DNA from 4 places in the Caballeronia sp. ATUFL_F2_KS9A genome. Region 1 is predicted to be linked to each of the others. Evidence: predicted binding sites of a transcription regulator. Region 1 holds the regulator's gene; each other region holds the start of a gene.
The links. Region 1 encodes FNR, which switches genes on or off when oxygen is low (the NO sensors DNR and NnrR bind a similar motif). Its sites were predicted from a motif close to TTGATNNNNATCAA; they were not measured.
Positions count from the first base shown of each region.

Region 2: a site for FNR is predicted at 1,996-2,009, ahead of cyoA (ubiquinol oxidase subunit II). Genes of this name have one in related genera too.
Region 3: a site for FNR is predicted at 4,662-4,675, ahead of NCS67_RS17315 (OmpW/AlkL family protein). Genes of this name have one in related genera too.
Region 4: a site for FNR is predicted at 2,022-2,035, ahead of NCS67_RS26985 (isocitrate lyase). Genes of this name have one in related genera too.

Region 1 covers NZ_JALQEK010000039.1:94,155-101,235, reverse strand. Annotated here, with positions in the region: gene NCS67_RS25545 (PAS domain-containing sensor histidine kinase) at 1-619, shown strand, start outside; gene NCS67_RS25540 (universal stress protein) at 720-1,187, shown strand; gene NCS67_RS25535 (response regulator) at 1,184-1,831, shown strand; gene fnr (fumarate/nitrate reduction transcriptional regulator Fnr) at 1,994-2,728, shown strand; gene NCS67_RS25525 (DUF1488 family protein) at 2,704-3,009, opposite strand; gene NCS67_RS25520 (hypothetical protein) at 3,104-3,415, opposite strand; gene NCS67_RS25515 (universal stress protein) at 3,468-3,914, opposite strand; gene NCS67_RS25510 (zinc-dependent alcohol dehydrogenase family protein) at 3,957-4,994, opposite strand; gene NCS67_RS25505 (hypothetical protein) at 5,148-5,342, shown strand; gene NCS67_RS25500 (MFS transporter) at 5,362-6,702, opposite strand; gene NCS67_RS25495 (RidA family protein) at 6,848-7,081, opposite strand, start outside.
Region 2 covers NZ_JALQEK010000033.1:169,549-176,629, forward strand. Annotated here, with positions in the region: gene NCS67_RS23880 (peptidoglycan DD-metalloendopeptidase family protein) at 56-850, shown strand; gene NCS67_RS23885 (septal ring lytic transglycosylase RlpA family protein) at 905-1,429, shown strand; gene NCS67_RS23890 (hypothetical protein) at 1,534-1,758, shown strand; gene cyoA (ubiquinol oxidase subunit II) at 2,127-3,011, shown strand; gene cyoB (cytochrome o ubiquinol oxidase subunit I) at 3,015-5,024, shown strand; gene cyoC (cytochrome o ubiquinol oxidase subunit III) at 5,024-5,632, shown strand; gene cyoD (cytochrome o ubiquinol oxidase subunit IV) at 5,632-5,964, shown strand; gene NCS67_RS23915 (2,4'-dihydroxyacetophenone dioxygenase family protein) at 6,147-6,674, shown strand; gene NCS67_RS23920 (MFS transporter) at 6,731-7,081, shown strand, end outside.
Region 3 covers NZ_JALQEK010000029.1:337,844-344,924, reverse strand. Annotated here, with positions in the region: gene NCS67_RS17345 (NAD(P)/FAD-dependent oxidoreductase) at 1-1,048, shown strand, start outside; gene NCS67_RS17340 (extensin-like domain-containing protein) at 1,045-1,755, shown strand; gene NCS67_RS17335 (HD domain-containing protein) at 1,757-2,446, opposite strand; gene NCS67_RS17330 (GlxA family transcriptional regulator) at 2,634-3,602, shown strand; gene NCS67_RS17325 (hypothetical protein) at 3,718-4,215, shown strand; gene NCS67_RS17320 (hypothetical protein) at 4,217-4,510, opposite strand; gene NCS67_RS17315 (OmpW/AlkL family protein) at 4,759-5,376, shown strand; gene NCS67_RS17310 (hypothetical protein) at 5,582-6,154, shown strand; gene NCS67_RS17305 (GFA family protein) at 6,151-6,546, shown strand; gene NCS67_RS17300 (zinc-binding alcohol dehydrogenase family protein) at 6,556-7,081, opposite strand, start outside.
Region 4 covers NZ_JALQEK010000046.1:16,242-23,322, reverse strand. Annotated here, with positions in the region: gene NCS67_RS26995 (GntT/GntP/DsdX family permease) at 1-1,022, shown strand, start outside; gene NCS67_RS26990 (DeoR/GlpR family DNA-binding transcription regulator) at 1,077-1,886, shown strand; gene NCS67_RS26985 (isocitrate lyase) at 2,157-3,737, shown strand; gene NCS67_RS26980 (SRPBCC family protein) at 3,810-4,256, opposite strand; gene NCS67_RS32120 (hypothetical protein) at 4,246-4,722, shown strand; partial or broken gene NCS67_RS26970 (GNAT family N-acetyltransferase) at 4,719-5,429, shown strand; gene NCS67_RS26965 (FKBP-type peptidyl-prolyl cis-trans isomerase) at 5,466-5,864, opposite strand; gene NCS67_RS26960 (DUF4148 domain-containing protein) at 5,915-6,211, opposite strand; gene NCS67_RS26955 (MFS transporter) at 6,450-7,081, shown strand, end outside.

The sequences.
Region 1 (7,081 bases):
CGTACAGACGGCGCTGGAAAACGAGCGCGCGTCGATTGCCCGCGAGTTGCACGACGATCTCGGCCAGCAGCTTGCCGCGCTCAAAATGCAGTTGTCGATTCTCGACAGCACCGCGCCGAACGCGCGCTTCAAACAGCAGGCGCTCACGCAAATCGACACGATCATCGGTTCGCTGCGACGCATCGCGGCGGGCCTGCGTCCGCCCGTGCTCGACGATCTCGGCCTTTTCGCCGCAATCGACTGGCTCGTTTGCGATTACCGCCGCCGCTACGATCTGACGATCCATCTGGATATCGAAGGCGACGAGGACGGCTTCGAGGCGACTGCGTCCACGTCGCTCTTCCGGCTCGTGCAGGAAGCGCTGACGAACGTCGTGCGCCACGCGCGGGCATCGGAAGTTCGCATCGCGATCGTCTGCGCGTATGCGCGCTGCACGCTGACGATCGAGGATGACGGCCGCGGCGCGGATATCGAACGGCCGCGCGCGGCGGGCACGTTCGGCCTGCTCGGCATGGGCGAGCGCGTGCGGCAACTGGGCGGCGTCATCGAGTTTCGCAGCGCGCCGGGCGAAGGCTTTCGCGTCGTCGTGGACATTCCGCTTCATCGCCCCCGCCGATGACGATTCCGTTCCTTGACTTGCGTCAACCGTTTTGCATACGCCGTCCGTAGACTCGATCGCACACCCGCGACGCGCCAACACACCGGATCAGGAGATCGTCATGTACAACCGCATTCTCGTGCCCATCGACGGCAGCCCGACTTCCCTCCACGCCCTCGATGAGGCGATCAGGATCGCAAGCGCGAGCGCGGCGCAAATTCAGCCGCTCTTCGTCGTGGACATGCAGCCCGTTTCCTACGACGCCACGAGCGCGTTCTATCCTGGCCTGCGCGACGCATTGCTGGAGGAAGGCCGGCGGCTCGCTGCGACGGCCACGGAGCGCATGACGCAAGCGGGCGTCAAGGGCACGCCGCGCGTGTGCGAAGTCGAGTATCTCGGCGATGACATCCCGCAGCGCATCCGTCATTGCGCCGACGATTTCCGCGCCGATCTCGTCGTCATGGGCACGCACGGGCGGCGCGGCTTGCGGCGGATCGTGCTCGGCAGCGTCGCGGAAGGTTTCGCGCGGCTGTCGCGGTGTCCCGTTCTGCTGGTGCCGGGCCGCGAAACGGAAGAACCGAATCCATGACGACGAAAGTCCTGATCGCCGATGACCACGCGCTCGTGCGCGACGGCCTGCGCCATATCCTCGCGAACGCGCACGGCTTCGAGGTCGCCGGCGAAGCGAGCGACGGGCCGGGCACGCTCGCGCTCGTGCGCGCAACGGAGGCGGACGTGCTCGTGCTCGATCTGTCGATGCCCGGCCGCAGCGGCCTCGACCTGCTCAAGCAGATCAAGGACGAAAAGCCCGCGCTGCGCATTCTCGTGCTCACGATGCACGCCGAGCAGCAATACGCCGCGCGCGCGTTCAAGGCCGGCGCGTCGGGCTATCTGACGAAGGAAAGCGCGAGCGCGGAGCTGGTCGCGGCGGTCGCCAAGGTCGCGTCGGGCGGCGCGTACGTGAGCCTCGCGATGGCCGAACGCTTCGCGCAAAGCCTCACCGAACCTGACGATGCGCTACCGCATCAGCGATTGTCGAACCGCGAGTTCGAAGTGTTCCGGCGGCTGTGCGCGGGCGAATCCATCAGCGATATCGGCGAGGCGTTGTGCGTGAGCGCGAAGACCATCAGCACCTACAAGGCGCGCATCCTCGAAAAAATGCAGATTCCCCACGAAGCCGCGCTCGTGCGCTACGCGGTGCGCCATCAGCTTTTCGACGACGACAGCGCCTGAATCGAAGCGGCGCGTGTCGGCATTTCCCTACACGTCTTCCCGAATGCCTACGGCACGATCAGCCAGCACCGACATTTTTTCGAGACAGCGCACTCCATAATTGGACACGTGACATGCGGGATCGCGCGTCGATGCGCGATCCGGTTCGACAGGAGGCGCAGCATGATTTCCGCGAGCGCAGACAGTCCCGGCATGCACGTCGACGCGAAGCCGCCGAGCACGCGTTGCTCGACGTGTTCTATGAAGCGCATCTGCATGCCGTCCGGCTTGTCGCCGGTCGATTATCAGCGTCTCGACGCGATGATCAGCTCGACGCGCTTCGTGCGGCGCGGCGAAACGCTTTTCCGCAGCGGCGATCCCTTCCAGAGTCTCTATGCGCTGCGCAGCGGCTGCTTCAAGACCGTCGTCATGCATCGCGAAGGACACGAGCAGGTCACGGGCTTTCATCTGGCGGCCGAGCCCCTCGGGTTCGACGGCGTGAGCACCGACCGCCACGCGTGCGACGCCATCGCGCTGGAAGACAGCGTCGTCTGCATCGTTCCGTTCGATCTGCTCGAATTGCTGTGCCGCGAAGTGAAGGCGGTGCAGCATCACGTTCATCGCATGATGTGCGGCGAGATCGTGCGCGAATCCAATCTGATGATGCTGCTCGGCACGATGACGGCGGAGCAGCGCGTCGCGGCCTTCCTGCTCAATCTGTCGACGCGCATGAAGGCGCGCGGCTATTCGCCCGCGCAATTCGTGCTGCGCATGACGCGCGAGGAAATCGGCAGCTATCTCGGGCTGAAGATCGAAACCGTCAGCCGCATGTTCTCGCGGCTGCAAAAGGCCGGCGTGATCGACGCGCGCGGCAAGGACGTGCGGATCCTCGATCAGGCGCGGCTCGAAGCAGTCTGAGCGCGCGCTTCGCGAAAGCGGAAAAATCCGCTGCGCAGCATCACCGACGTGCCGCCGACGCGGCTCAGCACATGTTCGGCGGCGCCTTCTATCGACGAGCGATGGCTCTCGAACGCCTGCTGCAGATCTTCCTCACGCCACGACGCCGCGCCGAAGTGATCCTCCAGCGCTTCGGCCGAAATGGTGCACTCGATCGGCTCACCGTCCGCGAAGGCGGCGAAAGTGAGCGAAGGGACATCGCCCTGATAGACGGGCGGCTGACTCGGAAACGTAACGATCATGCCGATACCTCGTGGAACGTTGATGCGACGCGAGCCGGCGCAGCGCATATCCACTTAGTCTTGGCCACGGTTTCGGAGCGCGTATTGATCTGTATCAAATCGCATCCGGCGCGCCGCGCTGAAGCAGCAGCTGAACGGCGTCATCGAATGTATGACGCAGCGCCGCGTTCACGTCGGCGTGTGTGCTGCGTTGCACCGTGACCTGCTCGGAATCGCGCGTGAGCAGAACCAGTTGCGCGTCGAAGACGGTGCGTCCCGCGCGATCGAGCGACGCCTTGATCGTGAGCCTGCAATCGACGATGTCTTTCGCGACGCCCGCAAGCCGCACGAGTTCGACGCCCGCTTCGCGTTCGATCGCGCTCGAGCCCGCGAAGCCGAGGCAGGCGATCTGCATTCCGAGGCCCATGTCATTGTTCTCCGGTCAGGCCATCGCGCGGGCGCGCCTCACTCGTCGTGGCTCACGCGTCTTTCGCGACATGCTTCGGTGCGCGCGTGAGCAGCACCGGACACGTCGAGCGTCTGACGAACGCTTCCGCGACGCTGCCGAGCGCGAGCCTGCGCAACCCGGTCCGGCCATGCGTGCCCATCACGACGAGATCCGCGGGCATGTGCACCGCGCGGCGCTGCAGGCACTTCGCGATCGTATCGGTGACGTTGCGCGTCTCCGCGAGTTCCGTTTCGCATTCGATGCCCGCATCGATCACGCGCGCATACGCGATATCGAGCGCGTGCCCGCCTTCCTCGCGCACGTTCACGCGATACTGCGCCGGATACGACGAAAGCGCGGCCACGTCGATCACGTACACGACATTCACTCGCGCACGCGCGCCGATGCGGATCGCTTCGTCGAGCGCGCGTTGCGAGCACTCGCTGCCATCGAGCGCAACCAGGATTTTGCGGTACATCGTTTTCCGGCCCGCACGGCTTCCCGCTGAAGGCCGCCCACTTCAAATTTCGATGATGACCTTCAGCGCGTTCGTTTCCGCCGCGCGGCCAAAGGTGTCGTAAGCGTCGAGCGCGCGCGCGAGCGTGAAGCGGTGCGTGATGAGCTGCTTCGGCTGCAGCCGCCCCGCGCGCACGGTCTTGAGCAGCATCGGCGTGCTGACCGTATCGACGAGACGCGTCGTGATGCTGATGTTGCGATCCCAGAGCGATTCGAGATGCAGATCGGCCTTCACGCCATGCACGCCGACATTCGCGATGGTGCCGCCCGCCGCGACGATCTGCTGGCACAGCTCGAAGGTCGCCGGCACGCCGACCGCTTCGACGGCGCAATCGACGCCCGCGCCATCGGTCAGACGCATGATCTCGGCGACGGCCTCCGTGCGCGCGATGTCGATGCACGCGCTCGCGCCGAACGTGCGCGCGATTTCGAGCCGATGCGCGTCGCGATCGATCATGACGATCTGCGCCGGCGCGTAGAACTGCGCGGTGAGCAAGGCGGCGAGACCGACCGGCCCCGCGCCGACTATCGCGACCGTGCTGCCCGGCTGCACGCGCCCGTTGAGCACGCCGCATTCGAAGCCCGTCGGAAGAATGTCGGAGAGCATGACGAGCGCCTCTTCCTCGACATCTGCCGGAATCGGATAGAGGCTCGTATCCGCGTGCGGGATGCGCACGTATTCGGCCTGCGTGCCGTCGATCTTGTGGCCGAGAATCCAGCCGCCCGTCGCGCAGTGCGAATACATGCCGCGTCGGCACGCCTCGCACTTTCCGCACGACGAAATGCACGAGATCAGCACGCGATCGCCCGGCTTGAACGTCGACACCGCCGCGCCGACGTCCTCGACGACGCCCACGCCTTCGTGACCCAACACGCGGCCGGGCTCGCAGGTGGGAACATCGCCCTTGAGAATGTGCAGATCGGTTCCGCAGATGGTCGTGCGCGTCACGCGAACGATCGCATCGGTGGCGGCGGCGAGCGCGGGTTTCGGCCGCTCGTCGAGCGACTTGATGCCGGGGCCGTGATAGACGAGTGCTTTCATCTGCGAACTCCGTTGCGTGGCGCGTGACGTGAATCGACGCTCTCACTCTATCGGGACGCCCGCGGCTCCGATTGACTTGAATCAAGCGCACGCGCATATCGCGAGTAACATGAAACCACCTGATTGACTGCGTTTTCATTTTCAGGAGGCTGCATGAAAGCGGTGTGTCCGTTGCATGGACCGACGACCATCGTCCGCACGAACGCGTACGGCTTTCCGGTCTATGCGTGCTGCTGCCACGACGTGCCTTATGTCACGCCGCCCGATGCCTGCACGCGCGCGCCGACGCAGCGCGGCGCTCCATCCGAGCCGCAGAAGGCCCGGCAACCGAAGCCCGCGAAGGAGTGATTGCCGGGCGCACGCGTCGTTACGCCGGATCGGCGGCGGCCACGGCGATGGCGTCATTGCGCGAACGACGCGCATCGATCAGACAAACGGCAAGCATCGCGATGACGCCGGGCACCGCGATGGCGACGAAGTTCTGCTGCAGCGGCAACGCCTTGCTCACGAGAAAGCCGATCACGATAGGCGCGAGAATCGCCCCGCTGCGCCCGATGCCAGACGCCCAGCCGATGCCCGTCGAGCGGATCGCGGTCGGATAGAACTGACCGGCGAACGCATACGTGACGATCTGCGTGCCGATCGTCGATGCGCCCGCGAGACCCACCAGGAAAAACAGCACGCCGACCGGCACCTTCACGCCCAACAGGCTGATGGAAATCGCGGCGAGCGCGTACATGGCGATCAGCACGTACTTGATGTTGAAGCGGTCCGCGAGCCATCCGCCGCCGATCGCGCCGATCATCGCGCCGAAGTTCAGAACGAGCACGAATGTGAGCGCCGAGCCGAGGCTGTGCCCCGCGCCAGCCATCAGTTTCGTCAGCCACGAACTCAGCGCGTAGACCATGAAGAGGCACATGAAGAACGCGATCCACAACATGACGGTGCTCATGCCGCGTCCTTCGGCGAAGAGTCGCGCGATCGGCGAACCGGGCGCGGCTTCGCGATCGGAAAGCGCGAAGCGGTCGGCCTCTTGCGGCACATAGCGCGGATCGACGCGCGAAAGAATGTCCTTCAGGCGCGCCGCGCGTTCGTTTCGCACGAGGAATGCGAGCGACTCGGGCATGTACTTGAGGATCACAGGCGCGAGCAGCGCCGGAAGGCCCGCCGCGATGAAGACGGATTGCCAGCCGTAGCGCTCGATCATCCCCTTGCCGACGAGCGCCGCGAGCATGCCGCCGACGGAATATCCGCTGAACATCAGCGTGACCATCGTGCTGCGGATCTTGCGCGGCGAATACTCGGTCATTTGCGCGACGACATTCGGCATGACGCCGCCGATGCCCAGTCCCGCGAGAAAGCGCGCGATGCCGAACGTCACGGGATCGCGCGTCAATCCGGCCGCGGCCGTGAATACGCTGAACAGCAGCAGACAAATGACGATGGCGGGCACGCGGCCGATCCTGTCGGCAATCGTGCCGAGAAACACCGCGCCGATCATCATGCCGAGCAGCGCGGAACTGACCATGAATCCGGCGCTCGTCGGCTGAATGCCCATGTCGCTCATGATCGACGGAAGCGCGATCCCGACGACCGCGAGATCGTATCCGTCGAAGATGATGATGAGCGCGCACCAGAACAGAAGCAGCAAATGAAACTTGCTGAACCGGGCATCGTCGCATAGCTTTTGCACGTCTATTTGCCGCATGGGTGTCTCCAAGGATGTAGGACTTGCTTTGATTCCGCGATTTTTAATGTATTGATCAGGCGGAACGATGAACGCGCGCGCGTTCTCCTTGCTGCGTGCATGGCGCAGCAAGGTCGGTTCTTTTTACGTTGACGTTTCTTGCGTGTTACGACGCGCTCGCCGTCACTACGGCGACCGCCTTGATTTCGACGATATAACCCGCGGAACCACCGAGCATATGCGCGCCGATCGCGGTCCACGCCGGCAGCGGATGCGTGTTCAGATAACGCTCGCGCACCTGCATGAACAACGGCAGATCACGCATGTCGGTATGAAAGCTCGTCACGTCGACGACATCGCTCAACGAAGCACCCGCCGCTTCGAGCACGAGCTCGAGATT
Region 2 (7,081 bases), on a different contig from region 1:
GGCTTTTGCCGGCGTCGCATCCGCCAAACAATCCGATCAACACCACCAGCGCGGCATGGCAAAAGTGCGCCACTTCGCCTCTTTGCCGGCACCGAAGCTCAAAGAAGTCCAAATGATTAGCTCTGTCCAATCGCGCCGCCTGTCGTGCGCAGCATGTCTTGCCGTCGTCTTCAGCTTCGTTCTTGGCGGATGCGCCAGTCGAACGCTCGAGCAGACCGCGACCAAGCCAGCTTCGCAAACCGACGCTGCCGCTGCGCCGGCGGCACCTGCCGGCTTCTACCGCGTCACAGGCGCGGACACCCTCGCTTCGATCGCAGCCGCCTACGGTCGCGACCCGAACGCGATTGCCGCCTGGAACGGGCTTTCCGCCAGCACTCCACTGACGAACGGCCAACTGCTGCGGGTCGGTCCGCCATCGGCATCGGTTGCCGGCTCGGACGATTCCACGCAGCGGAGTGTGAACGCAACACGCTGCCGATCCGATTCCTTGTCCTGGCCGATAAAGGGCCCAATCCTGAAGCGCTTCGGTGTGGACGGGGTCCGGGGCGTTGTCATCGGTGGCGCAGCGGGAGACACGATCCGTGCGGCGAAAGGAGGGCGCGTGGTGTATGCGGGTAACGAGATCGCGGGCTACGGCAGCCTCGTAATACTGAAACATGACAGTCGCTACCTGACTGCCTATGGCCATATCCAAAACGTTCTGACCAAGGAAGGGGCCGACGTAACGAAGGGGCAAGCCATCGCGACGATGGGCGCTCAAACGAATGGTCAGCCATCGCTGCTTTTCGAGGTGAGACGGGATCGTCAGCCAGTCGATCCCCTGCCCTATCTTTCCGACTGCGCTTCGTGATCCGTCGAACGTCAGGTCAGGTTACTTGCTCTCGAACAAAGCGATATGCACCGAATGAACATGCTTCAGCCGCGCATCCTCAGCGCCTTCGCCTGCATCCTGTTGATCGCCGGATGTGCAGCCTCTCTGTCGGAGCAAGGCAATGAGGGCGCTTCGACAAACCAACCGGCGAGCGCGTCGAGCCTTCCGGTTCAATCCGCAAACGACGATTGCGTTTCGACCGAAATCACTTCATCCGACCGGCCGGACGAGACACCGACCGCGCGCGCGTACCATCAAGCCGGGATTGCATCCTGGTACGGGCGAACGTTTCACGGTCGACGCACCGCCAGCGGCGAGCGCTTCGACATGTATGCCATGACAGCGGCACATCGCACGCTACCGCTCGGATCGTGGATCCGCGTCACGCTTCCGGGAGGGAGCCCGTCCGTCCTCGTCCGAATCAACGATCGCGGTCCGGTTTCACGCAACAGAATCATCGATCTGTCATACGGGGCAGCCGCTGCGCTGGGCATTGTCCGGCGTGGTTCGGCCCAAGTCGAACTATCGACCGATTCCGGTTTCCATACTCCGTCGTAGACTGCCGCTCCCATGTCTCGACTCTCACACAAGCGGGCACCGTCCCCCCGCCTCCCGCTCACCAAGGCAATGCTCCTGCCATTGCCGCCTGTGCACCGCAACTCATGACGCGCCGGTCCTGCATCTTCCTGTTCGTGCTGACCTACCTTCTGGGTTGCGTCCTGGCCGCGATGGACACCAAGGGGAGTCCGATCGACGTGATGCAGGCGACCATGTCCGCATGGAGCGCTTCGAACCGCGAAGCCGTTGCCGATGCGAGCCAGCGACGGCGCGATGAAATCGAGCGATCGAATGCCATTCGGGAATCCCGGCCTCTCGCCGGGCTTTAGCGAGAAGAACCGAAGAAGGCGCCTGGGCCGTGGCTTCACCCGGGCACGCGGCTCGGCTTCACCACGTGAGACGATCGAACCCGGCGAAGTTATCGCGGCGATCCATCGCGCGCGGCTCGAACACGCTTTGACGTCGCTTTATCACACTCGCAATTCCATCCCTTCGTTGTAGACTCGCCTGCTCCTTTCGGAGTAGGCAAAAAGTTCCGCCTTCGCGCGACACTCCGTCGCATCAACTTGATCTGAAACAAAATTTCAACCATTCGCGTCATCGCGAAAAATCGCGCGTGGCATGATCTTGACGCGGCGCAAAGCCGTGCAACGGCGTTCTTCCCGGGACGCTTCGATCATCGAAACCAGCGAATGCAATGAATGAAAATACCCAACGTTTAGCAGTGCCATTGTTATCGGGGTTGATAGCCAGTCTTTGTCTTTCGGGATGCAAGCTGGAGGTGTTGGACTCGAAAGGCGTGATTGGCGCAGCGGAATCGTCGCTGATCGCCACCGCGACTTACGCCATGCTTCTCGTCGTAGTCCCGGTGATCCTGCTCACCCTGTTCATCGCATGGCGCTATCGCGCGTCCAACACGAAGGCCACGTATGCGCCGAAATGGGCGCATTCCACGGCCATCGAAGTCGTGGTCTGGGCGATTCCCGCAGCCATCATCCTGTACCTCGGCATCCTCACGTGGAAAACCACGCACGAGCTCGATCCGTACAAGCCGCTGCAATCCGAAGTCAAGCCGATCAACGTCGAAGTCGTGGCGCTCGACTGGAAGTGGCTGTTCATCTATCCGGATCTTGGCGTCGCGTCGGTGAACCAGCTCGCGTTCCCGGTCGGCACGCCGGTGAACTTCCGCATCACGTCCGATTCGGTGATGAATTCGTTCTTCATCCCGCAACTCGGCAGCCAGATCTACGCGATGGCGGGCATGCAGACGAAGCTGCACCTGATGGCCGATCACGCAGGCGACTACGCAGGCATCTCGGCGAACTACAGCGGCAAGGGCTTCTCCGACATGAAGTTCCGTGCACTGGCCATGTCCAACGAAGACTTCGACGCGTGGCTGAAGCAGGTCAAGAACGCGCCCGAGAATCTGAGCATGGACGTCTACGCCGGCGTCGCGCGTCCGAGCGAAAAGGTCGCGGTGCGCTACTTCTCGACCGTCGATCCGAAGCTCTTCAACAACATCGTCGCGAAGTACAACTACGGCAACTCGGTCGTAGGCGCAAATTGTGTAACCAAGGGGTAAGCCATGTTCGGCAAACTAACGCTTGAGGCGATCCCGTACCACGAGCCAATCATCATGGGGGCGACCGTCTTCATGGCGGTCCTCGCGCTCGGTACGGTCGGCCTTATCACTAAACTCGGCAAATGGGGCTGGCTCTGGCGCGAGTATCTGACTTCGGTCGATCACAAGCGCATCGGCGTCATGTATCTGGTCGTCGCCGGGCTGATGCTCGTGCGCGGCTTCGCCGACGCCGTCATGATGCGCGTGCAACAGGCCATCGCGCTCGATGGGCCCGGCTATCTGCCGCCGCATCACTTCGACCAGATCTTCACGGCCCACGGCACGATCATGATCTTCTTCATGGCCATGGCGCTGCTGGTCGCGTTCTTCAACCTCGTCGTGCCCTTGCAGATCGGCGCGCGTGACGTGGCGTTCCCGTTCATCAACTCGCTGTCGTTCTGGATGACGGCCGTCGCCGCCATTCTGATCAACCTGTCGCTGTTCATCGGCGAGTTCTCGACGACGGGCTGGCTCGCGTATCCGCCGCTCTCCGAGACGCAGTTCAATCCGGGCGTCGGGGTCGACTACTACATCTGGGCGTTGCAGTTGTCCGGCGTCGGCACGCTGCTCACCGCGGTGAACTTCTTCGTGACGATCGTGAAGATGCGCGCGCCCGGCATGACGTGGATGAAGATGCCGGTCTTCACGTGGACGGCGTTCTGCTCGAACGTGCTGATCATGGCGACGTTCCCGATCCTGACCGTCGCGCTCGCGCTGCTTGCGCTGGACCGTTACCTCGGCATGCACTTCTTCACGAACGACGGCGGCGGCAACCCGATGGTCTACCTGAACCTGATCTGGGCCTGGGGTCATCCTGAGGTCTACATCCTGGTTCTGCCCGCCTTCGGCATTTACTCGGAAGTGGTCGCGACGTTCTCGAAAAAGCCGTTGTTCGGCTACAAGACGATGGTCTGGGCCACGTGCTGCATCATGGTGCTGTCGTTCCTCGTGTGGCTGCACCACTTCTTCACGATGGGCTCGGGCGCTAACGTCAATGCCTTCTTCGGCATTATGACGATGGTCATTTCCATCCCGACCGGCGTGAAGATCTTCAACTGGCTCTTCACGATGTACCGAGGCCGCGTGCAGATGACTTCGCAAATCCTCTGGACCATCGGCTTCGTCATCACCTTCACGCTGGGCGGCATGACGGGCGTGATGCTCGCGATTCCCGGCGCCGACTTCGTGCTTCACAACAGCCTGTTCCTGATCGCGCACTTCCATAACGCGATCATCGGCGGCGTGGTGTTCGGTTACTTCGCCGGCATTTCGTACTGGTGGCCGAAGGTGTTCGGCTTCAAGCTCGATGAAAGGCTCGGCAAGAGTGCGTTCGTGTGCTGGTTCGTCGGCTTCTTCGTCGCGTTCGTGCCGATCTACATCCTCGGCTTCATGGGTGCGACGCGCCGCCTGAATCACTACGACGACCCGTCGTGGCAGCCGTTCTTCATCGCCGCTGCCGTGGGCGTGGGCATCATCGCGCTGGGTGTCGTGTTCCAGGTCGCGCAGATCGTGGTCAGTATCATCCGCCGCAATCAGCCTGCGTATCGCGATGTCACCGGCGATCCGTGGGGTGCGCGCACGCTCGAGTGGTCCATCAGCTCGCCGCCGCCGGTCTATAACTTCGCGAATATTCCCGCTGTGCGCGAACTCGACGACTTCGCCGATGCCAAGGAACACGGCCGCATCGATACGCGTCCGTACCGCGACATCCACATGCCGTCGAATACGAGCGCGGGTCTGGTCATCGGCCTGTTCGCGCTGGCCTTCGGTTTCGCGGCTATCTGGCACATCTGGTGGCTCGCGGCTGCAAGCATGGTCGGCATCTTCGCGACGGCTATCGGTTACAGCTTCCGCGATAACGCCGGCTTCATCATCCCGGCCGCGACCGTGAAGTCGACCGAAGAGCGCAATCGTCCGCCGAAGACGCCTGCGAAGGCCGGATCGGCTCGCGAACTCGAACTGGAGGCAATGTAATGTCGCAATCGACGCTATCCGCGCAACACGCGCATGGCCATGAGCACGAGCACCAGTCGCATTCGGTGTTCGGCTTCTGGGCCTATCTGATGACCGACTGCGTGCTGTTCGCGTCGCTCTTTGCAACCTTCGCGATGTTCGCGATGCAGACCGCAGGCGGCCCGACGCCCAAGGATCTCTTCAACCTGAAGGACGTCGCGTACGAAACGGGCCTGCTTCTCACGAGCAGCCTGACCTTCGGTCTCGCGATGATCTCGGCGACGCGCCGCAAGTCGGGCGCTGTGCTCGCGTGGCTGTTCGTCACGTTCCTGCTGGGTGCGGGCTTCCTGTTTCTGGAAATGCAGGAGTTCGCGCATCTGATCGCTGAAGGCGCGGGTCCGCAACGCAGCGCGTTCTGGTCGGCGTTCTTCACGCTCGTCGGCACGCACGGTTTGCACGTGTCCATCGGCATGATCTGGCTGGTCGTGTTGGCCGTGCAGATCGCACGCAATCCGCAAATGAACGAACGGGAATTGCGCCGTCTCGCTTGCCTGAGCCTCTTCTGGCACTTCCTCGACATCGTCTGGATTTGCGTGTTTTCCTTCGTCTACCTTGGGAGCGTCGTCTGATGGCACATGCTCATACCGAAACAAGCGATTTCCCGCACGTCACCGTGCGCGGTTATCTCATCGGCTTCGTGCTGGCTGTCGTGCTAACTGTGGCGTCGTTCTGGGCCGCGACCTCGGGCGCGTTCAAGGGCGAAAGCGCGATCGTCGCGCTCGCCGTGCTGGCCGCGGTGCAGGTGATCGTGCATGTGGTGTTCTTCCTGCACGTCAACTCGTCGAAGGGACAGCGCTGGCATGCGATCTCGTTTGCCTACACCATTCTCATGTCGCTGATTCTTATCGTCGGCACGGTTTGGGTGATGCATAACGTGCACATGCTGATGATGGCGCGCTAATCGCTCGGCTTCATCGCGTAATCTAAGGCGGACCTGCCGGTCCGCCTTTTTTTTCGTCCGTCGAAAAGGCGGTATCTGCACGAATTCATCATCCGTTGAAGAATCTTGACAATTCGCGGAACGAGGAAGAATATCTGTCCATAATTTGATTCACGAATCCACAATATGGACAAGGAGACGCGATGACCGCGCCGAAACCCGCGGCGGATGCCATGACGCCGTATCAACTTCCCTTCCCTAAAGAAGCGCAAAAGGAAATCGTCGTGCCGAGCGCGATTCCCGCCGACGAGCGCGAATGGGTGCCGCAGGCCGAAAACGTCTGGTTCCGTCCACTGTGTCTGAACGTGTCGACCGGCTACTGGATGAACCTCCTGCGCGTGCGCAAATCCGGCGTGCTGTCGCGTCATCGTCATCCGCAGGCGGTCCACGGCATGGTGCTCAAAGGCCGCTGGCGCTATCTCGAACATGACTGGGAAGCGACCGAAGGCAGCTATGTCTTCGAGCCGCCCGGCGAAACGCACACGCTCTATGTTCCCGAAGACGTCGAGGAAATGATCACGTACTTCCAGGTGAACGGCGTGATGTTCTATTGCGACCCGTACGGCAACTACACCGGCTACGAAGACGTCTTCACCAAAGTCGACATGTGCCGCAAGCATTACGAATCGGTCGGACTCGGTGCCGACTTCGTCGATCAATTCATTCGCTAGCATCCACCCAAACTCAACCCTCTAACAGACTCGACAGAGCATTCGGAGGAGACAACATGCTGGAAAAATCACCGCGCCTGAAGCGCATTCAGTGGGTCGCGCTCACTTTTCTGACGCTCGCGGGCATCGTGAATTATCTCGATCGCAGCACGCTCTCGATCGCGAATCACTCCGTCACGCAGGAGCTCGGCCTCTCCGCCTCGCAGATGGGCCTGCTGCTCTCCGCGTTCTCGTTCGCGTACGCGTTCTCGCAGTTGCCCATCGGCGTGATGCTCGACCGCTTTGGCGCGCGCATCATGCTCGGCCTCGGCATGTTCGTGTGGTCGGTCGCGCAGTTGTTCGGCGGGCTCGTCACGAATCTGCATCAGTTTCTCGCGGCGCGCATCGCGCTCGGCATCGGCGAGGCG
Region 3 (7,081 bases), on a different contig from region 1:
TCAAAGCGAAGCGATAAAAACCGACGTGTTGATCATAGGCGCGGGCCCGGTCGGGCTATTCGCGGCCTTCGAGGCGGGCGTCATCGGCCTCTCGTGCCAGATCGTCGATACGCTCGGCCGCATCGGCGGACAGTGCATCGAGCTCTACCCCGACAAGCCGATCTACGATATCCCCGCGATTCCCTCATGCACCGCGCGCGAGCTCGTCGATCGCCTGCTGGAACAGATTCGTCCCTTCGACGTGCCGATCCACCTCGATCAACGCGTGCAATCCGTCACGCAGCGCGATGACGATCATCGCTGGACCGTGACTACCGAAAACGGCATGACTTTCGATTGCGCCGCGATCCTCATCGCCGCGGGCAACGGCGCGTTCGTTCCGCAGCGTCTGCAGTTGCCCGAAGCCGCCGCGCTCGAAGGCCGCGACGTGCATTACAGCGTCTCGCGCGCGGCCGATTTCGCGGACAAGGAGATCATCGTCGCGGGCGGCGGCGACTCGGCGCTCGACTGGGCGCTCGCATTGAAGGACATCGCCAGGAAGCTCACGCTCGTGCATCGGCGCAACGGGTTTTCAGCAGCCGCGAATTCCGTCGCGACGATGAAGCGCGCGGTCGAAGCCGGTGAGATGTCGTTCGTCGTCGGCATGATCGAATCGCTCGATGCGCCCGATGGCGTGCTGCGCGGCGCACGCATCAAGCAGGTGGAAGGCTCGACCGATCTGGCCGTCGACAAGATCGTCGCGCTCTACGGTCTCGTGTCGGAGCTCGGGCCGATCGCGACATGGAATCTCGACGTGCGCGGCGGCCGCATCGAAGTGGATACGTCCAACTATGAATCGTCTCGGCTGGGCATTTTCGCAGTCGGCGATATCGCCAACTATCCGAACAAGCAGAAGCTCATTCTGTCGGGCTTTCACGAAGCGTCGCTCGCGTTGCGCAAGGCGTATTCGTACGCGTATCCCGAGAAAAAGCGCGTGCATGTACATTCGAGCTACGACGCCAAGCTCGCCGAGCGCGTGAGCGCGGCGCACACGGCCGATCACGCGTGATCGCACGCATCGTCGGATGGCTGTTGCTCGCGTTGCTCGCCGGCGCGGCGATGTTAGGCTACGCGGTCTATTCGAAACGCATCGTGCTGCCCGAGCGTTACGATCCGTTCGCACCGCTCGACGTGCGCGCGCCGCAAGGTCCGCTCACGCGCTTCAAATTATGGCGCACGATGCACGACGCGCAACGCTGCGATGCCGCGCTCGCACGCTCGGGTCTCGTCTATCGCGAGATGGCCGATGCGACCGGACCGGGCGGATGCGCGCTCCAAAGCGTCGTACGCGTCACGCAATCGCAAGACGTGCGCTTCAGCGCGCCGTTTCTCGCGACGTGTCCGCTCGCGCTCGGCATCGCCTACTTCGAGCATCAATATCTTCAGGCGGCCGCGCTCGATACGTATGGCGAGCGCATCGCGCGCATCGAGCATGTCGGCAGTTATGCTTGCCGCAATGTGAATCATCAGCAGGACGCGGCGCTGAGCCAGCACGCGAGCGCGAACGCCATCGATCTGACCGGCTTCGTGCTCGATGACGGACGCCGCATCACGCTCGCTCGTTGGGACGATGCCGCGTCGCCCGACGGCCAGTTCCTGCGCCGCGTTCACGAAGGCGCGTGTCATGCCTTCGATACCACATTAGGCCCCGACTACAACGCCTTGCACAAGACGCACTTTCACGTCGACATGGGTCCGTATCGCGTTTGTCGCTGAACTACGCGTGTCGATGCGAAGGATTGCCGCAGGTCGCATGATCGTGCGGCTGATCGTTCCACGCCGATCCGAGGATGATGCTGCAGAAGTTCAGGCGCCTGTAGTTCGGGTCTTTCAGCGCGAGGACATCGGCCTTGACGTTGCCGAAAGTGGATTCCGGCTTGGCGATCGTCCCTTTGGCGAAGGCGTCGATGATGCCTTCCTTGAAGTTCGCCTCGCGCGGATGCGCCGCGACGACGAGCCGGCGTTGATCGGCGCTGAACTCGTCGTAGGCGAGACCGAGCACATCCATCTCGACGCCCGCCGTGACGAGCGCGACCACCGGTTTCTTGTGCTGCGGAATGCCGGGCGTCGTGTGCAGCGCGATCGCATCCCACACCTGCTCGATCTCGCTTTCGCCGACGCCATGCCCGCGCAGGAAATCGCGCGCCGCGTTCGCGCCATCGACTTCGAAGCGGTCGTGCGGGCTGCTGTATGCATCGGAGAGGCCCATGTCGTGGAACATCGCGCCGATATAAAGCAGTTCGGGATCGTATTTCAGCCGCTTGCGTTCGCCCGCGAGCGCGCCGAACAGGAACACGCGGCGCGAGTGATGATAGAGCAGGTCGGGTTCCGTATCGCGTACGAGTTGCGTGGCTTCGCGCGCCATCTGGCTGTCGGGAATGCTGATGCCTGCGATGATTTCGCTCATGTTTGAAGCTCCGGAATGTGAGTCGATGGAAAGACGCGAAGCGTCGTGCGTTGCTAAAATCGCGCAGCGCGTCCGATGCCTTCAGTCTCTTCAAAAGGCGCTCGCGTCTCAATCGAAACGACGCGTCGAACTCTGCCAGGCGCACGCCGTCTTCCGCCACGCGCGCTCATCACCGACTTTCTCTCCGATGCCGACAGTTGCAATCGCAATCTTTCAGGGCGTGCAGGCGCTCGATGTGGCCGGTCCCGTCGATGTCTTCGCGGAAGCGAACGGCTTCATCGCTGCCTCGGACGCGTATGAGATCACGCTTGTCGGACCGGAGGAGCGCATCGTGCGCGCGTCGAACGGCACGCGGCTCGTCGCGGATCTGCCGTTCGACAAAGCCGATCGCCATTACGGCACGGCGCTCGTCGCGGGCGGTCCGAGCCTTCCCGTCGATGAACCCGATCGGCGCCTCTGCACCTGGCTCGTCGATACGGCGTCGCGCTGCGAGCGTTACGGCTCGATCTGCACCGGCGCATTCGCGCTCGGTCACGCGGGCCTGCTCGACGGCCGCAATGTCACCACGCACTGGCAGAATGCGCCGCGGCTCGCGGAGCGTTTTCCGCGCGCACGCGTCGAACTCGATCGCATTTATATGCGCGACGGCAATCTCGTCACGTCGGCGGGCGTGACGGCGGGCATCGATGTCGCGCTCGCGCTCGTCGCCGAAGATCACGGCGCGCAAGTCGCGCTCGCGGTCGCGAAACGGCTCGTCGTATTCGCGCAGCGGCGCGGCGGACAATCGCAGTTCAGCCCTTATCTGAGCGCCCCCGCCGACGACACGTCGCCGGTCGCGAAAGTGCAGGCGTACGTCATGGAGCACATCGGCGAGCGGCTGTCCGTCGCGCGCATGGCGAGCGTCGCGGGCATGAGCGAGCGCAACTTCGCGCGCGCCTTCGTGCAACTCGCGCAGTTGACGCCGCACGAGTTCGTCGAACGGGCGCGCGTCGACGCGGCGCGCAATATGCTCGAAAGCAGCGACACGCCGCTGAAAACCGTCGCCTACGACTGCGGCTTCGGCACGGCGGACCGCATGCGGCTCGTGTTCACGCGGCGGCTCGGTGTATCGCCGAATGATTATCGACTGAGCTTTCGCACGCGCTTTGTGAAGTGATCGGGGCGCTGGCGCGCCGACGCGTGACGCCGGGTTCGCTAAAATTCGAGATGAACGCGGCCCGTGCGACAGTGCGCGCGCCGCAGAATCCACCCTCGACATATCGGAACAGCGAATGACGAAACAAGAGACCGCCACGCAAGATCCCTACGAACGACGCGCACTGCTGCTGCATCTCGGCGACGTGCTGGAGTCCGTGTTTTGCCTGAGCCAATGCGCCGACGAATACGCGAGCATCGGCGAAGCGGTGAAGGGCAACGACGCGCTCGCGGGCTTCACGCTGCTCGGCTTCGTCGACGCGACCATGCCGCCGCGCGATTTCATCCGCCGTGCATCGGGTGCGTTTTTCGTTTGGCCGAAAGCGCTGCTCGATGAAACGCTGAATCGCCCGATGCTGGCGAACACCGTGAAGCACGATCTCTTCGCGGACAACGCGAAGGGCTGGAACGCCTACATGGAAGAGCGGCGCAAGGAAGTGCCGTGGTTCGGCGAGGATCTCCCCGAAGTCGCAACGAGCGCGGCGCCTGCGCACGAAGCCACGCCGGCAGCGGAAGCGGAAAAGCCGTCGCGCTATTCGACGTGGCCGTGGCCGGACAAGCCGGCCGACGCGTGATCTACTGCTTCTTGCTCATGCCGCTCGCGCCCGAGTCGAAGCCGAGTCCGTTCGGCCGGTCGGGCGCTGCGCCCTTGCCCGATGACGTCTTGCCCGGCCGCGTCTTCAGCGCATCGCTGGCATTCGCGGCGGCCGCAGCGGGCGGCGTCACGTTTTTCTCCTGATACGCGGGCGTACTGTCGTAATCGAGCTTGTTCGGTTTTTGCGGCGCCTGCTGCGCGCTCGCCACGACGGCCAATGTGCCGCCGAGCAGAATCCCCGTCATGCGCCCGAGTGTGCCGATTGTGGGTCTCATCTGCTTCCTCCCTTTGTTCTGCACGTTCTCTTCGTTCAGCAAGGCGCGGACCCGCCCGCAAGTGGCGCGCGGTCGCAGACCCGCCGATGCGTAAAGCATGCTTGTCCGCGCGCAAGGCTTGCCGCGATAGGCGGCGCGCGTCTGGCGCGTGTTGATTGTGGTCAAAGGCGCGACCGACCCTCGCTCGGACAATTCTCACTTTTAACGTGAGTGAGCTAAAAATGAGAAAGGGTCTCGGGGCAATCGTCATGGCATGCGCGGCGTTGTTCGCGGGCGCGGCGCAGGCGGCAGGCGATGCATCGTCGAGCGATGCGATGGGCGGCATCCACGCCGGCGATGTGCTGGTTCGCCTGCGCGCGATCAGCATTCAGCCCGATGTGACAGCGGGGGGCACGCTCGGCACGCTCGGTGTCAACGTCAACAACGCGATCGTGCCGGAGCTCGATTTCACGTACATGATCCGCGATGACATCGGTGTGGAATTGATTCTCGGCACGTCGCGGCATCAGGTGACGTCGAACATCGGCGGGCTTGGCGGCGTGGGCGTGCTGCCGCCGACGCTGCTCCTGCAATATCACTTCAATCACGCGGGGCGCGTGCGTCCGTATGTCGGCGCGGGCGTAAACTATACGTACTTCTACAACGACAAGCTCAAGGCGGGCGACACGCCGGTGTCGATCAAGCACAGCAGCTTCGGCCCGGCGTTGCAGGCGGGCGTCGACGTACAGGTGGCGAAGAATTTGTTCGTCAACGCCGACGTGAAGAAGATCTGGATGCGAACGAGCGCATCGGCGGGCGGCGCCGATCTCGGCTCGCTCAAGATCGATCCGTGGGTGATCGGCCTTGGCGTCGGCATGAAGTTCTGATGCGCGGTTCATCGCGGCAAATGTGCGCCGCGCCGCGCATCGTCTGAAAGTTGGCGGAAGATGCCAGTGCTTCTGGCGTGGACGGTTCGGCGGGCGCGGTATCCTTGACAGCAGGCCCGGCGCAGACTCGCGTCGCTCGAAGTGTGTCCGAGCGGCGCAAGAAACTGCAACGACTAATAAAACCGCATCGGGGAACTGCAAGCCAATGAGACCTTCCACTTACGCGGGATTCGTTTTGCTCGCGGCGTGTGGCGCCGCCTTCGCGCAACAGCCGCTCACCGTGCCAGGCCGCAGCCAGAGCGCGTGGCAGCAATCGATCGATAACGCCGCCTGCTACGGCTACGCCAATCAGACGACCAAAGTGAACATGGCGCGCGAGTCGCAAGCGCCATCGCGCGACGCTCAGGCGCAGCGCGACACGCGCACGCTCACGCCGCCGCGTCCGGTCGAGCCGCCGTTGCCGGCGAGTGCGGCGGGCGCATCGGGTGCGCTCGCGGCGTCTGCGGCGGCGCCTGCATCGGGCGCATCGGCGGCGATCGCCGCGTCGGGTGCGTCCGGCGCGACGGGCGTGACCGCCTTGCCGCATCCCGCATCCGGCGCGATGCCCGGCATGCCGGCGATGCCCGCATCGATGGCGGCGGGCGCATCCGGCGCATCCGACGCGATCTACGGCGGCGACATGAAGATGCCGCCGCTGCCGCCGCCCGAGCCGCCGATGACGCGCTACTGGCGCGCCTACAGCGAATGCATGCAGAACCGCGGCTACTTCACCCGATGAATCAGCCGCTTCACGAAGGCGGATGTGCGTGCGGCGCGGTGCGGGTGCGCGTCGCGGGCGCGCCGAAGGAAGTGAATCTGTGTCACTGCATGACGTGCCGGCGCATCCACGGTGCGCCGTTCGGCGTTTACGCGATCTTTCCGCGCGATGCGTTTGCCGTGACGGGCGACACGGTCGCGTGGGCGAGCTCCGCGACGGGCAGGCGGCATCATTGCCCGCTGTGCGGATCGCCGGTCTATCTGGCGTTCGACGGCGTCGACGAAATCGAGGTGCCGACCGGCATCTTCGATGAAACCGGCCTTTATCCGCCGCAGTACGAAATCTGGTGCAAAAGCGCCGAGCCGTGGCACGACGCGCAAGGACGGCCGCGCTTTGTACGCGGCGCGCCCTGATTCAACCCGTCAGCATTCGACGATCGCTTTCACGACGCCCGCTTTCGGATCGAGCAGCGACGAGAACTGCGTCGGCACATCGCTCAGCGTCAGACGATGCGTGTTGAGCGCATCCGTCGGCACTTCGCCCTTGCGCATCGCGGCGAGCACGGTCTCGAAGTCCTCGGGCGTCGCGTTGCGGCTCGCGAGCAGCGTCGCTTCGCGCTTGTGGAACTCCGGATCGGCGAAGGAAATGCGATCCGGCACGATCGACACCAGCACGTACTTCCCGCCGTGCGCGATGAATTCGAAGCCGCGTTCCATCGCGCGCGAATTGCCGGTCGCGTCGAACACCACATCGAAGAATTCGCCATTCGTGAGCGTCGACAGTTGTTCCTTGTCCTGCTCGCCGATCTGCACGGTCGCGTCCACTTTCAGTTCGCGCTTGCAGAACGCGAGCCGGTCTTCGCGCGTATCGAGCGCGGTGACGTTCGCGCCGCGCAGCCGCGAGAAGGTGATGGCCGCCATGCCGATCGGACCCGTGCCGACAACCAGC
Region 4 (7,081 bases), on a different contig from region 1:
CGCTCTTGATCGGCATGCCGCATCTGTTCGACGTGAGCTTCATCATGCTCGCGCCGCTCGTCTATACGATCGCGCGGCGCACCGGCAGCCATCTGCTGTATATCGGCTTGCCGCTCGCCGCCGGCCTTTACGTGTCGCACGGTCTGCTGCCGCCGCATCCGGCGCCGACGCTCGCCGTGACCGCGTATCACGCCAACACCGGCCTCACGCTGCTTTACGGTCTCATCATCGCGATTCCGGCGGCGGTGATTACCGGTCCGCTCTTCACCGCGTTCGCGCGACGCAGCTTCGGCCCGGCGCCCGATCTTTCGAAGGGCCCCGGCGGCACGCGCACCGATGCGGAGAACGCCACCGACGTGTCGCTCGCGCTGTCCGTGCTGTGCCTGCTGATTCCGCCCGGACTGATGCTCGCGGGCACCGTCGGGATGGACTACAGCACGAAGGGCACCGGGCAATACGTGTTCTTCCAGTCGCTCAACGATCCGATCCTGTCGCTGCTTGCCGCGGTGATCTTCGCGTTCTTCGCGCTCGGCATCAAGGCGCGATTCCCGCTCGCGGACATGCAGAAGATGATCGGCAAGGGCATCGCGCCGCTCTCGGCGATCCTGCTGATTCTCGGCGCGGGCGGCGGCTTCAAGCAGATGCTGACATCGATCCATCTGGACACCATCATCGTCACGCACACGGCGAGCTGGGCCGTGAGCCCGCTCGTGCTGGCATGGGTGATCGCCGCGCTGCTGCGCGTGTGCGTCGGCTCGGCGACGGTCGCGACGGTGGCGGCTTCGGGCATCGTCGCGCCGCTGCTTATGTCGCATCCGGGCGTCTCGCCGGAACTGATGGTGCTCGCGACCGCATCCGGCGCGGTGATGCTGTCGCATGTGAACGACTCCGGCTTCTGGCTTTTCAAGGAGTATTTCCAGCTGACGGTCTCGCAGACCCTGCGGACGTGGACGCTGATGCTGTGCGTGCAGTCGCTGGTCGGGCTCGCGGGGGTGCTGCTCATCAACATGTTCATCGGCTAAGATAAGCGACCCCCGGCGAGCCCGCGCGCCGGGGCGCTTAATGAAGGTTTTCTCATGTCGAGCCAGGCCAAACCCGATGCATCCGATGTCCCGCTGATTCCCGATCAGCGGCGCGAGGCCATGCTGCGCCAGTTGCGCCGGGACAAGGTGCTGTCGGTGCATCAGCTGATGGAATCGTTCAACTGTTCGCACATGACGGTGCGGCGCGATATCGCCGCACTCGAGGAAGCCGGATTCGTCTATACGGTGCCGGGTGGCGTGCGGATCGCGAGTCATCTGAACAGCGAGCCGAGCCATCAGTCGAAGGCGGTCGTCGAACAGCCGCAGAAGCAGGCCATCGCGCGCCGCGCCGCAGAAGGTCTGCGCTCCGGCATGTCGATCTATCTCGATGCCGGCACGACCATGCTGTCGTTCGTGCCGCATATCGTCGAGCTGTCGGACATGACGGTCGTGACCAACGACTTCCAGATCGTGCGCGAACTCGCCAGCGCGACGCATGTGAACGTCATACACATCGGCGGACAGCTCGATCACCGGAACCTGTCGAGCGTCGGCACGCTCGCGGCGGCGACGCTGCGCCAGGTCGTGCTCGACGTCGCGTTCATCTCGGCGAGTTCGTGGGACTTGCGCCGTGGCGTGACCACGCCTTCCGCGCCGAAAGTCGAAGTCAAGCTCGCTGCGATGGAAGCCGCCTCGCGCAACGTGCTCACGGTCGCGAGTTCGAAATACGGCACGGTCGGGCTATACAAGGTAGCGAGTCTCGAAAGCTTCGATCAGGTCATCACCGACGATGGCCTCGCCCCGGCTGCCGCAACGGGCATCCGTCAATCGGGAATCGATCTGGCGCTGGCCGCGGTCGAGTGATCCCGGCGGCTCGCCGCACGCATCCATTTTTCGAAAGCGCGTTTCACATCGCGGGACACGCGTCGCGCGTGCGGCGCTTTGACTTTTCGCGGCTTGAAAGCGTGTTTTGCATCGCAAAAACGATCGGCCATCTCGTTGATTTGAAACGATAAATACTGTCTTGTGTCTTATATAAGACTTGGCTCGCCAGCGAAGAAAGGGCATTACCATGTAGTCATGCGGTTTCGCTTCGACTATTCATCTAACGCGCTTTGTTCTTAGGAGAGTCACATGGCCCAGTATCAAGACGACATCAAGGCAGTTGCCGGTTTGAAAGAGAATCACGGCAGCGCGTGGAGTGCCATCAATCCCGAATATGCCGCGCGCATGCGTGCGCAGAACAAGTTCAAGACGGGCCTCGACATCGCGAAGTACACGGCGAAAATCATGCGTGCCGACATGGCCGCCTACGACGCCGACCCGTCGAAGTACACGCAGTCGCTCGGTTGCTGGCACGGATTCATCGGCCAGCAGAAGATGATCTCCATCAAGAAGCACTTCAACAGCACCGAGCGCCGTTACCTTTATCTGTCCGGCTGGATGGTCGCCGCGCTGCGCTCCGAGTTCGGTCCGCTGCCGGATCAGTCGATGCACGAAAAAACCTCGGTCAGCGCGCTGATCCGCGAGTTGTACACGTTCCTGCGCCAGGCCGACGCGCGTGAGCTCGGCGGCCTGTTCCGTCAGCTCGATGCGGCCGAAGGCGCTGCCAAGGCCGCCATTCAGGAAAAGATCGACAACCACGTGACGCACGTCGTGCCGATCATCGCCGACATCGACGCGGGTTTCGGCAACGCGGAAGCGACGTATCTGCTTGCCAAGCAGTTCATCGAAGCGGGCGCGTGCTGCATCCAGATCGAAAATCAGGTGTCCGACGAGAAGCAGTGCGGTCACCAGGACGGGAAAGTCACCGTGCCGCACGAGGATTTCCTCGCCAAGATTCGCGCGATCCGTTACGCGTTCCTGGAACTCGGTGTCGACGACGGCATCATCGTGGCGCGTACCGATTCGCTCGGCGCGGGCCTCACCAAGCAGATTGCCGTGACGCGCACACCGGGCGACCTGGGCGATCAATACAATTCGTTCCTCGATTGCGAAGAACTGACGGCGGACGAACTGGGCAATGGCGACGTCATCATCAAGCGCGACGGCAAGCTGCTGCGTCCCAAGCGCCTGCCGAGCAACCTGTTCCAGTTCCGTGCCGGCTCGGGCGAGGCGCGCTGCGTGCTGGATTGCGTCACCGCGCTGCAGAACGGCGCCGACCTGCTGTGGATCGAAACCGAGAAACCGCATATCGCGCAGATCGGCGGCATGGTCAGCGAGATCCGCAAGGTCATTCCGAACGCCAAGCTGGTGTACAACAACAGCCCGTCGTTCAACTGGACGCTGAACTTCCGCCAGCAGGCGTACGACGCGATGAAGGCCGCGGGCAAGGATGTTTCGGCCTACGACCGCGCCCAGTTGATGAGCGTGGAATACGATGAGACCGAACTCGCGCAGCTCGCCGATGAAAAGATCCGCACCTTCCAGGCCGACGCGTCGCGCGAAGCGGGCATCTTCCATCATCTGATCACGCTGCCGACGTATCACACGGCCGCGCTGTCGACCGACAATCTCGCCAAGGAATACTTCGGCGACCAGGGCATGCTGGGTTATGTGGCGGGCGTGCAGCGCAAGGAAATCCGTCAGGGCATCGCGTGCGTGAAGCACCAGAACATGTCCGGCTCGGACATCGGCGACGATCACAAGGAGTATTTCAGCGGCGAAGCGGCTTTGAAGGCGGCGGGGAAAGACAACACGATGAACCAGTTCTGATCGCGCTCGTACTTCACGCGAAATGACAAATGGCCCGATCGGCTTGCGCTGATCGGGCCATATTTGCGTTCATCAAGACCTACCGGGGAACGCGCCGCGCTGAATCAGGAATTCGTCCAGTTGCTCGAACGTTTCGGGCATTGCTTCGTCCATTCCCTCGATGGCGACGTCGAGCGCTTCCTTCGACGGATACAGCTCGTGCATCACGAGCAGCGTCTTGCCATCTTTCTCTTCGAGGGTCACGGTCGTGACGGCGCCATCGTCGCTTTCCTCGTTGGTCCAGACGAGGCGCGCATCCGGAACCACGTCGAGGTATCTGCCGAAGAACGCCATGGGCGCCGATGCCTCGGGATGAGCGAACGCCAGCCGATAGCGCCCGCCGACACGCACGTCCTGTTCGCACGAGAGCAGGGTCGCACCGCTCGACTTCGGCACCCACCATTGCCGGAAAAGCTCGGGCGTGGTCCACGCTTCGAACACGAGCCGCGGCGGCGCGTCGAAGATTCGCGTGATGACCATCTCGCGCTCGGACTTGCGCTCCGATGCCGTGCGGTTGCTCGTGCGGTTGTTCGTGCGGGCGGGCTCATTTTCTCTGCTTGCGACCATCACGTTTCTCCTTGCGTTTGAGTTCCTCGATGACCGTGTCCAGCGCGTCGAAACGTTCATGCTTTCATGCACTGTCGATGCTCCGGCCGTTCGCCGCCACGAATGCGATGGTGAATTGTGCGCCACCTTCTTCGCGATTGACAGCCGCGATCCGCGCGCCGAATCCGTCGACGATGGGCGACGTGATCGCGAGCCCGAGGCCGGTCCGTGTCCGCGCGGCTTGGTCGTGACGAGCGGATCGAACAGATGCGCGAAGTTTTCCGAAGGCGAGGTTCGCGGCACGCGCCGCATTCCGAAATTTCAGAATCGCTCGATTTTCGATGGCCGAGCTTTTAGACTGCGAGTTGCCCTTTCACGCAACGGAGCGCTTCACGCATGACGAGAACCAACGAATATCAGCAGCCGATCGGCGAAGCGGTAACGGACTGGAAAACGCGTGAGCGCCCGGCGCGCATCGGCATCGACGGCAGGCATTGCCGCATCGAGCCGCTCGACTTGGATCGCCACGCGGCCGATCTCTTCGATGCCTACGGCCGCGCGCCGGACGGCAGCGACTGGACTTATCTTTTCGTCGGGCCGTTCGCGGATTTCGAAACCTTTCGCGACTATCTGGCGAAAGCCGCCGCGTCCGCCGATCCGCTGCATTACACGGTCATCGATTCGGCGAGCGGCAAGGCGGTCGGCACGCTCGCGCTGATGCGGATCGAGCCTGTGCATGGCGTCATCGAAATGGGCAGCGTCACGTTCTCGCCCCTGCTCAAGCAGACGCGCATATCGACGGAAGCGCAATATCTGCTGATGCGCCATGTTTTCGACGATTTGGGCTACAGGCGCTACGAATGGAAGTGCGACAGCCTGAACGCGCCTTCGCGCAAGACGGCGCTTCGGCTCGGCTTCGAGTTCGAAGGCATCTTCAGGCAGGCGATCGTCTACAAGGGACGCAATCGCGATACGGCGTGGTACGCGATCATCGATAAGGATTGGCCGCGCATCCGGCGCGGCTTCGAACGCTGGCTCGCCGACGATAACTTCGACGCGAACGGCAGGCAGCGTGCATCGCTCGCGCAATTGCGGGACGAGGCCGCTTAGAAAGCGCATCGCCCGCGATTGCGCGTGCTTCGATTACTTCTTGATCTCGAGCAGTTCGACTTCGAACGTCAGGTCGCTGTTCGGCGGAATCGTGCCGACGCCGCGGCTGCCGTAGGCGGTTGCGGCCGGGCAGGTCAGCTTCGCCTTGCCGCCGACCTTGATCTTCTGCACGCCTTGCGTCCAGCACGGAATCACGCGGTTGAGCGGGAAGGTCGCGGGGCCGCCGTGCTTGCTCGAGCTGTCGAATTCGGTGCCGTCGGCGAGCGTGCCGCGATAGTTGACGCTCACGGTGTCGTCGGCGGTGGGTTGCGCGCCGGTGCCTTGCTTGAGGTGCTCGACGACGACACCCGACGGCAGCTTCTCGGTGGTGTTGGCGGCGAACGCGGTGGTTGCGATGGCGGATGCGGCGAGCAGAGCGATGACTGATTTCATGCGATAACCTCGTTGAACGGAAGGGCCATTATATCGACAGCCCTTTGGCCTCAATTCGTCCGCGCCTCCGGGCATTCCGTCCGGTACCAGATATCGACCTGACGTTGCGCCGCATGCAGATCGTCGGGATAGTACGGGTCGAAAAATTTCGACGGATCGTAGCCCGCTCGTTCGAGCGCGGCCAGTTCGCTCAGATTGCGCTCGCGCGTCAGCGGCGCGTGGTTTCTGAGCGCGGTGAGATCGCGGCATTGCGCAGCGCTCAGATTCGGCGCGCCTGGCTGCGAGCCGCCTGCGGCACAACCGGCGAGCGCAATGGCGAGCGCCGGGATCATCGATAGTGTTTTCATGTTGCGTTTTCCTCCGGTTCGGGGCGTCTATCGGAAGTATCCCTAGTTGAGCGGAAATCCGCTCGAACTGCTTCGCGCAGCTCGGCGAGCGCTGCAGTCGCGCCATTGTTTGCGAATCGCGAATGACGCATTCGGCGGTTCGCCCGTTCTTTTCGAAGCGCGTCTGAGTCACCCTCTGTTGCGTCGACGATGCCGCATTTCAACCACGCGGCGCGCGATTCTGACTCAGGAGACAAAGATGACCTCGAACCGGTGGGATACGTCCTACGAATGGAAAGCCGTGACGCTGCTTGCGCTCGGATTCGGCCTTGTCGGCCTCGATCGATGGCTGATCGCGCCGCTCTTTCCGGCAATGATGAAGGACCTGCATCTCACCGCGCAGGATGTCGGCAACTGCATCGGCATACTGGGGCTGTCGTGGGGCGTGTTCGCCGCGCTGATGGGCGGCATCTCCGACAAGATCGGACGTCGCAAAGTGCTGATTCCCGCGATCATCGCGTTTTCGCTGCTATCCGGATTTTCGGGCGTCGCGGGCGGCCTCGCCAGCCTGCTCGCCGTGCGCTCGCTGATGGGCGTCGCCGAAGGCTCGTTCTGTCCGACGAGTTTCGCCGCGACCGCCGACGCCTCGCATCCGAAGCGGCGCGGCTTCAATCTCGGGCTGCAGCAAAGCGGATTCGCACTCTTCGGGCTTGCGCTTTCGCCGATCATCGCGACGCAACTGCTCAACGTCGTGCCGTGGCGCTGGGTGTTCGCGCTCGTGTCCATTCCCGGCTTGATACTCGGCGTGCTGATGTTCTTCGTGATTCGCGAACCGGCGTCGGCGCCTGCGCAACAGCAGGCCGCGAAGGGCAACTGGCGCGACGTGCTGAA